DNA from 2 places in the Streptomyces sp. NPDC052042 genome. Region 2 is predicted to be linked to the other one. Evidence: riboswitches for the same ligand, from Rfam matches in the RefSeq annotation. Region 2 holds a riboswitch; the other holds the start of a gene.

Region 1 (4,257 bases), on a different contig from region 2:
CGCCACGTCGAGCAGGACCAGGTTGACCGGCCAGGGCACCGCCACCCGGCCGAGCGCACGGCCCAGCGCGTTCATCGGAACGTCGCGCGCGGCCTCGTCCCAGGTGATGAACTCGACGCCGACGAAGAGAACGGGCTCCCCGCCCTCGACGCTGGCCAGCGCGCGGCGGGCGGTGAGCACGACACCGCTCTCCTCGAACTCCCCGGCGGCGGCGGCGAGGAAGTCGACGGGCTCCTCCTGCCAGTCCGGCTCGTACAGGCGGACCCGGCCACCGGTGGCCGGTCCGTCCAGCTGGGTGCGTCCGGCCCGGCAGAGCTCGGCCACGGCGGGCGGCGGCAGCGGCATCCCGACCGCGCCCCCGGGGTTCACGGCTATGCCGAGCTGCGGGGGCAGGCCGCGGGCGAATTCGACGGCGGGGGCGACCGTGTAGGGCATCCGGTCACCGACACAGGCGAGGAACTGCTGTTCGGAGCTGAAGACGGGGACGAACGCGGCCCCGTCGATCTCCAGCGCCGGCAGGTCCAGGTCCGTGGATTCGGTGCTGCCACCGTTGGGCAGCGGCACCCAGACATGGCTGCGCCCGAGCACCTCGACGAGGCGCCCGCCGGCCTCCGTCGCACCCACCGAGGCCGCCAGCACCTCTTCGAGCTCATTGGCCGGCCATCCGTTTTCCGGATGGGACTGGACCTGCGCCGGAACGTCCACTGCTTCCCCTTCTCGCCCGAGCCTTCCGGCAGAAGGTTAACGTCCGCCCCGGGACATGCCCGGGCCCGAGCGGGCTCCGGTGAATGTGATGCGGTCCAGCAGCCCGGCCGCCTCCCGGTCCAGGAGCACCGCCGAGGCGCAGCCGGACGGCAGCAGCCCCTTCTCGGCGTCCCGGAGCAGCCGGCCCACGGCCCTGCGGTGCCGGGCGAACGCGTACCCGGACACGCCCCGGCCGCGTTCCCGCTGCCCCTCCCTCGCGGTCTGCGGTGTGACGTCGAGCAGGAGCAGATGGAGGTCCCGGCCCCGGCGCCGCGCGTCCCGGGCCAGCCAGCGGCGTACCCACGCCTGCGTTCCGCAGTCGTGCACGACGACTGACTCGCCCGAGCACAGGGCCCGCCGCAGCCCCACGTAGTGGGCGAGGCGGACGAGGGGGCGGTAGAGGACGTACGGGAGCAGGCGGGGCACCGACCGCGCCCAGCGGTCCCGGGTGTCCTGGGAATCGACGGTGCGGACCGTGGCCACCCGCCGTATGAGCGTGGACTTGCCGCTGCCGGGCAGCCCGGAGACCACCACCACGTCGCCCACCGCGAAGTCCAGGCTCCGCGGCGCACGCCCGCCGCGTCGCCGCAGGTCGCGTACCACCGGCGCGGGTCCGGCGAGCATGTGCCCTGCCGGGGCCCCGGCACGCGCGGGCAGCGCGCCGTGCCCGGCCCCCGCGATCGTCGCGTACCGCCGTAACGTCATCGCCCTCCCCCTGCTGGATGTCCGCTCATGGCCGAAGTGTAAAGAAGAGGTAATGCGGCACAACCGTCCACGCCGTTGGACTGCCCCGGGGACCGGGGCCCCACTCCGGCCCGATGCGTGCGATGATGGCCCGGCCAACTGCATAAAGGCCGTTTGAATCCGCACGGGAGAGTTCCGGTCGCCGTGTGGGCCGGGCGCCGAAGGAGCAAGATCCTCCCTTGAATCTCTCAGGCCCCGTACCGTGTGGATGAGGCAGATCTGAAAAGCGGGCCGCTTCGCGGCTCCACCCAAGGTGCAAGCCGAACCCGACCCTTCGGGGGCTTTCGGCGAACCTCTCAGGTTCCGATGACAGATGGGGAGGGTTCGTCCTCGCCGTCATGCCCCGGGAGCCACACCATGACCACCGCCCCCCGCCGCACCGCCCTCGACGCCCTGCACCGTTCGCTGGGCGCGACCATGACCGACTTCGCGGGCTGGGACATGCCGCTGCGGTACGCCAGCGAACGCGACGAGCACAACGCGGTCCGTACCAAGGCCGGCCTCTTCGACCTCTCGCACATGGGTGAGATCACCGTCACCGGCCCCGAGGCCGTCGCCTTCCTGAACCACGCCCTGGTGGGCAACCTCGGCACCGTCGCCATCGGCCGCGCCCGCTACACGATGATCTGCGCCGAGGACGGCGGCATCCTCGACGACCTGATCGTCTACCGGCTGGGCGAGCACGAGTACCTGGTCGTGGCCAACGCGGGCAACGCCCAGATCGTGCTGGACGCGCTGACCGCGCGGGCCGAGGGCTTCGACACCGAGGTGCGCGACGACCGCGACGCGTACGCGCTGCTCGCCGTGCAGGGCCCCGCGTCCCCCGCCGTCCTGGCCTCCGTCACCGATGCCGATCTGGACGGCCTGAAGTACTACGCCGGGCTGCCGGGCACGGTCGCCGGCGTCCCCGCGCTGATCGCCCGCACCGGCTACACCGGGGAGGACGGCTTCGAACTGTTCGTCGCCCCCGAGCACGCCGAGGGGCTGTGGAAGGCCCTGACCGAGGCGGGCGCCCCGCACGGCCTGGTCCCGTGCGGACTCTCCTGCCGCGACACGCTCCGCCTGGAGGCGGGCATGCCGCTCTACGGCCACGAGCTGACCACCGGCCTGACCCCGTTCGACGCCGGTCTCGGCCGGATCGTGAAGTTCGAGAAGGAGGGCGACTTCGTCGGCCGCGAGGCTCTGGAGGCCGCCGCCGAACGCGCCGAGGCCGTCCCGCCCCGCAAGCTCGTCGGGCTGGTCGCCGAGGGCCGCCGGGTGCCGCGCGCCGGTTACTCCGTGGTCGTCGGCGGCGAGGTCGTCGGCGAGGTGACCTCGGGCACCCCGTCGCCCACCCTCGGCAAGCCGATCGCCATCGCGTACGTCGACGCCGAGTACGCCGCGCCCGGCACCGAGGGCGTCGGGGTGGACATCCGGGGCAACCACGAGCCGTACCAGGTCGTGGCGCTGCCGTTCTACAAGCGCCGGAAGTGACGATCGTCCGCGGCGCCCCGAGCGGTTCCGGCGCCGCGGACGGCGTCCGCCCGCTCCGAACGTGACGTAATCGCGTCTCACACCGTAAGACCACTGTTCATCAGCACTCCCCCTCGTACAGGAGAATTCAGGTCATGAGCAACCCCCAGCAGCTGCGTTACAGCAAGGAGCACGAGTGGCTGTCGGCCCTCGAGGACGGTGTGGCCACGGTCGGCATCACCGAGTTCGCCGCCAACGCGCTCGGTGACGTCGTCTACGCACAGCTCCCCGAGGTCGGTGACACGGTGACCGCGGGCGAGACCTGCGGCGAGCTGGAGTCGACCAAGTCGGTGAGCGACCTGTACTCGCCGGTGACCGGCGAGGTCACCGCCGCGAACCAGGACGTCGTGGACGACCCGTCGCTGGTGAACTCCGCTCCCTTCGAAGGCGGCTGGCTGTTCAAGGTACGTATCGCGGAGGAGCCGAAGGACCTGCTCTCCGCCGACGAGTACACCGAGTTCTCCGGCAACTGAGACCCCAAGGGACCCCCTGATGTCGCTTCTCAACTCCTCACTCCACGAGCTGGACCCGGACGTCGCCGCCGCCGTCGACGCCGAGCTCCACCGACAGCAGTCCACCCTCGAAATGATCGCGTCGGAGAACTTCGCTCCGGTCGCGGTGATGGAGGCCCAGGGCTCCGTCCTCACCAACAAGTACGCCGAGGGCTACCCCGGCCGCCGCTACTACGGCGGCTGCGAGCACGTCGACGTCGTCGAGCAGATCGCCATCGACCGGATCAAGGCACTGTTCGGCGCCGAGGCCGCGAACGTCCAGCCGCACTCCGGTGCGCAGGCCAACGCCGCCGCGATGTTCGCGCTGCTGCAGCCGGGCGACACGATCATGGGCCTCAATCTGGCCCATGGCGGTCACCTGACCCACGGCATGAAGATCAACTTCTCCGGCAAGCTCTACAACGTGGTCCCGTACCACGTCGACGAGAGCGGCATCGTGGACATGGCCGAGGTCGAGCGCCTGGCCAAGGAGGCCAAGCCGAAGCTGATCGTCGCCGGCTGGTCCGCGTACCCCCGCCAGCTCGACTTCGCCGCCTTCCGGCGGATCGCGGACGAGGTCGGCGCCTACCTGATGGTCGACATGGCGCACTTCGCCGGGCTGGTGGCCGCCGGCCTGCACCCCAACCCGGTGCCGCACGCCCACGTCGTCACGACCACCACGCACAAGACGCTCGGCGGTCCGCGCGGCGGTGTCATCCTGTCGACGCAGGAACTGGCCAAGAAGATCAACTCGGCGGTCTTCCCG
Region 2 (4,257 bases):
GGTCGTCGGCGCGATGGTGGGACTCACCGTTTTGGTACTGGACAACCAGCCGGGGGCGTCCACCCCCTGGGAGTGGGGGTGGCGCCCCTGCCCGCCGCTGGTTACGCCGTCTCCAACGTGCTGGGGCGGTGGACCGGGCGGCACAGCGCCGGTGAGGATCCCTCCACCCTCACCGTGGGGTCGTTTCTCATCGGTGCAGCCGTGATGCTGCCGCTCGCCTGGGCCGAGGGCCTGGTAACGTGCAGCGCGCGCCTGGCCCAAGTGGCGTTGCCGATGCTGTACATCGCTGCGGTCACCACGGCGCTCGCCTGTCCGCTGCACTTCGCCGGGGTCGCTGCTCTGCCAGCGGCCACCGCGTCGGTGATGATGCTCCTCGAACCGGTCAGCGCGGCCGTCCTGGCCGTTGTGCTCCTGGAGGAACGGCTCACGGCGGCCACCGTCACGGGCACCGTTGTCCTGCTCGCTGCCATCGCCGGCCTCGCGGCCGCCGAGTCCTGACTGGACGCCAAGACCTCACGACCGTGACATAAGGCGCGTGGTGCGCAGGAACGGATTTCCTTCGCACCACACCGCAAGGCTCAGCCCCGGCTCCGCGTTGATGCGGTCGTCGCTCACATCACCCAACGGGACCCTGCCGCCCGATGCCGGGGGCTGAGCCGGCCTCAGTGGGCAGAGCATCGCTGAGCAGGCACGGGCCGGTGGGTACCGGTGAGCGGGTGTATCCGACACTGGCGTGATGGATCAGCTTGAGCAGACCGTAGGCCTCGTCCGCGACGTCGTGGGGCCGGAACTCCTCGGGACGTACCTTCACGGCTCCGCCGTGCTCGGGGGTCTCGCCCCGGCCAGCGACCTGGACATCCTGGCCGTCACCCGGCGGAGTCTTGACGAGGCGACGCGGCAGGCACTTGTCGAGGGCTTGCTGGACATTTCCGGCCTCACGCCCACTGTCCGGCCGGTTGAACTCACTGTCGTGGTCCAGTCCGAAGTCCGCCCCTGGCGGTTCCCGCCGATCGGAGACTTCCTCTACGGAGAGTGGCTGCGCGACGAATTCCAGGCGGGCGCGGCTCCGCGGCCCGGCCCGATGCCGGACCTGGCCCTGGTCCTCGCAGTGGTCCTGGCAGGCAACCACCCCCTGACCGGGCCGCCTCCGGCCGAGCTGCTGGATCCGGTGCCGCACACCGACCTCGTCCGGGCGAGCGTTGAGGCGATCCCCGAACTTCTGGCCGACCTACACGACGACACGCGCAACGTCCTGCTGACCCTCGCCCGCATCTGGGCCACCCTCGCCACAGGCGAGATCAAGACCAAGGACGCCGCCGCCCACTGGGCCATGGCCCACCTGCCCCCGGAACACCGCCCCGTCCTGGAACACGCCAGGAACTTGTACCTCACCTGTCACTATCAGGACGAGGTCTGGAGCAAGGAGCTGAAGGCCCAGGTACGTCCACACGTGGACGACGTGCTCACCCGCATCGACCACCTGCACCAACAGATATGAACCGCTCCCGGATACTCGGAGCGGCTGTACGCCGCGCGCGAAAGATACGCCAGCTACCCGCCGGACTTGCAGGCCCTGTTCGCGGGTCTCGGCCTGCCATGGGTCGATGTCCCGGTTCCGTCGTTGAGCAGCGCTTCGAGGCGGCCCTGGCTGATCTCCGGCTGGTACGGCGTCTAGGCGGTGTACCAGGCCGGATCCTCCAGCACGTTGCGCCGGATCACCGCGGGCGTGCTGGTCGCGTGGTAGCCGAGACCGGTCATCGGGACGGCCGTAGTGTTCCTGCCCGCAAGCTCCTGCAGCTCGGCGCGCGCCTCGGCTTCGGTGGCGGCGGGCAGCTTCAGGTCGGAGGTGCTCCGGATACCGCTCGGGACGGTGGCGTCGATGAGGTCGGCAAGGGTCGGGTAGCCGACTTCGGCAAGCATTTTGGCGCGGTCGGCGTGGTTGATGCCGATGTGACGTGCGGCGAACTCCCCGGATGGAGAAGAGGATTCGGGTGAGGTCATGGAGGGAGGCTCCCTGCTGAGGTCGCCGTGGGCGCGACGTTGTGTATGGGTGGCCTCCCCGCTCTGTCATCGGTACCTGAGAGCTTCACCGCCGGGTCCGGCGGTTTGCACCGGGGTGCAGGACGTGACGTCATGTCTTTCCAGAGTCGCCTTGCCGAAGCGGTAGTTGGGCCTGAGAGATTCCGGGGAGGATCTGCTCCTTCGGCGCAACGGTCCTCGAAGAGCGTGAGCTCTCCCGCACAGGATCATCAGCAGAGTATTCGGTTGTCGTGTGCTTCGAGAGGCAACGTACGGGCCCGATGCCCGGCGGCTGGACGTGATCGTCGAGCACCGGGCCCCGCCTTCATCCGACTCGATGGCCCCTCATGGACTCGCCGGACTGGATGCGCTGGCAGGGCTTCGGCGTAGTTCGATGCCGTCCGTTTTGATCATGTGAGGCCGAGGAGGGTGAGGGGCCTGGTTTGGCCCCGGGCTGTCCGTCGGAGTCCGGAGGCGATGTTGCGGACGCCGGCCAGGCGAAAAGCTCCGATCGCAAGGTTCCTGCAGGTGGCCATTGCTCGGGGTGCGTTCCCGGTCCGCAGCTGGGAGGCGTCCTCGGTGAACGTGACGTCCCTGACGTGGTGCAGGGCTTCGACGATCCAGTGCCCTCGGATCAGTCGGGCGAGCTGGGCCGGGCCAGCCTGCTCGGCGGTGAGGCTGGTGACCGCGTAGACCGTCTTGAGGCTGATCTTTCCGGTCTTGCGGTGGACGCGGCGGCGGACGATCTGCACGGCCTCGCGGGCGCCGGGGAAGAGCAGGTTGTTGACCGTGCAGACCTTCAGTCTGCGGATCTCGTGGCGGCCGTGACCGGTCGCGCAGGTCCTATCCTGCAGCGGAATCTACTTCCAGGGAAGGGACTTGAGCTGTTCGCGGAGCTTCTTGGAGTTGCGCTTCACGATCACTATGTAGTGGGCCTGCCGGTCGAGCAGGTAGACGGCGTGGTCGTGCTGGGTGTGCATCGCATCGCTGGTGACGACCGTGCCCGGCCAAGTTCTCAAGGGTGTCGAGCAGCGGCTGGAAGCAGGTGATCTCGTTGGTCTTCTCGCCGACGTCCATCTGGGCCAGGCCCAGTGCGCTCACGTGGTCGCATGCGGCCAGGAGGTGGATCTTCCGTCCCTTCACGCGGGCCGCACCCCGCAGCGACTTCCCGTCGACCGCGAGTCCTCGCAGCCCTTGACCACTGGTCTGCCGGTCCGCCAGCCAGGCTCCGACGCCCGGTCCAGGGCGTCCGCGTCGATTCTGGCGAGCAGTCGCCGGATCGTGGATTCCGCGGGCCAGGACCGTTTCGGGAACAGCGGATCTATGACCGTGCCGAGCCGTTCGAGCAGGACCGGCGGTGCGTCGGCCACCCATTCACCCACCGCGAGCAAGGACCGCGCTCCGGCGAGAACCGCGCAGGCCGTCAGTGCCAGGAGCGTCACAAGCGGATGCCGTACTCCCCGCGGGTCACGCGGGTCCGGGACCTGAGCAAGGCGTTCCAGCAATCCCGGAACCTCGTTCCCGGACGCTTCTGGGTGTGGCCTGAGCTGGTCAAAGGCAGTGGAGGTCAGAGATGATGCGTCGGCAGGCACGGGCAGTCCAAGGTCACAGAGCGTAGAGAACTCCATGATCACGGACGTCCGTGCCTGCTGTGTATCGAACCCCGCCCAACACGACGAGATGCCAGCAACCGGGCGTCAGCCGACTACGCCGAAGCCCTGGATGCGCTGGGCGCGTGCGTCACCCATGGACGTGGTGTCGCACTGGTATGGCGATGTACTTGTGTTCCAGGAACTCCTCAATGCCGACGCGACCGCCTTCTCGGCCGAGCCCCGACTGTTTGACTCCGCCGAACGGTGCAGCGGGGTTGGAAACGAGACCGGTGTTGAGGCCGATCATGCCTGATTCCAGCCTCTCGCTGATGTCGAGGGCCCGGTCGAGATCCCGGGTGAACATGTACGCTGCCAGCCCCCAGTCGGTGTCGTTGGCCAGCCTGACCGCCTCGTCCTCGTTATCGAAGGGGATGACGGGAGCGACCGGCCCGAAGATCTCCGTGTGGAGCAGTCGGCTTCCGGTGCTGACGCCGGTCAGCACGGTCGGCGGGTAGAAGTGGCCGGGGCCGTCGGGCACCTGTCCGGAGGCGACGACCTTCGCCCCTCGATCCAGAGCGTCGGAGACCAGAGACGACGTCTTTTCCTTCGCCACCGCGTCGATGAGCGGTCCGACGCGGACCTGGGG

What was found. A riboswitch is a leader RNA that binds a small molecule or an ion and turns the genes downstream of it on or off. The one in region 2 is predicted to bind glycine.
Region 1: linked by a shared signal. The riboswitch ahead of gcvT (glycine cleavage system aminomethyltransferase GcvT) and the one ahead of ACIHCL_RS34665 (glycine dehydrogenase (aminomethyl-transferring)) in region 2 are both predicted to bind glycine.

The regions. Positions count from the first base shown of each region.
Region 1 is NZ_JBIUBU010000003.1:211,288-215,544, reverse strand. Features, by position in the region: gene ACIHCL_RS08355 (enhanced serine sensitivity protein SseB) at 1-705, opposite strand, end outside; gene ACIHCL_RS08350 (AAA family ATPase) at 742-1,449, opposite strand; glycine riboswitch at 1,604-1,701, shown strand; gene gcvT (glycine cleavage system aminomethyltransferase GcvT) at 1,846-2,961, shown strand; gene gcvH (glycine cleavage system protein GcvH) at 3,096-3,473, shown strand; gene glyA (serine hydroxymethyltransferase) at 3,493-4,257, shown strand, end outside.
Region 2 is NZ_JBIUBU010000041.1:18,293-22,549, forward strand. Features, by position in the region: gene ACIHCL_RS34650 (DMT family transporter) at 1-205, shown strand, start outside; gene ACIHCL_RS34655 (EamA family transporter) at 118-498, shown strand; gene ACIHCL_RS34660 (aminoglycoside adenylyltransferase family protein) at 737-1,498, shown strand; partial or broken gene ACIHCL_RS34665 (glycine dehydrogenase (aminomethyl-transferring)) at 1,594-2,001, opposite strand; glycine riboswitch at 2,152-2,249, opposite strand; gene ACIHCL_RS34670 (ISAs1 family transposase) at 2,430-2,879, opposite strand; gene ACIHCL_RS34675 (hypothetical protein) at 2,880-3,038, opposite strand; gene ACIHCL_RS34680 (transposase family protein) at 3,159-3,647, opposite strand; gene ACIHCL_RS34685 (NAD-dependent succinate-semialdehyde dehydrogenase) at 3,760-4,257, opposite strand, start outside.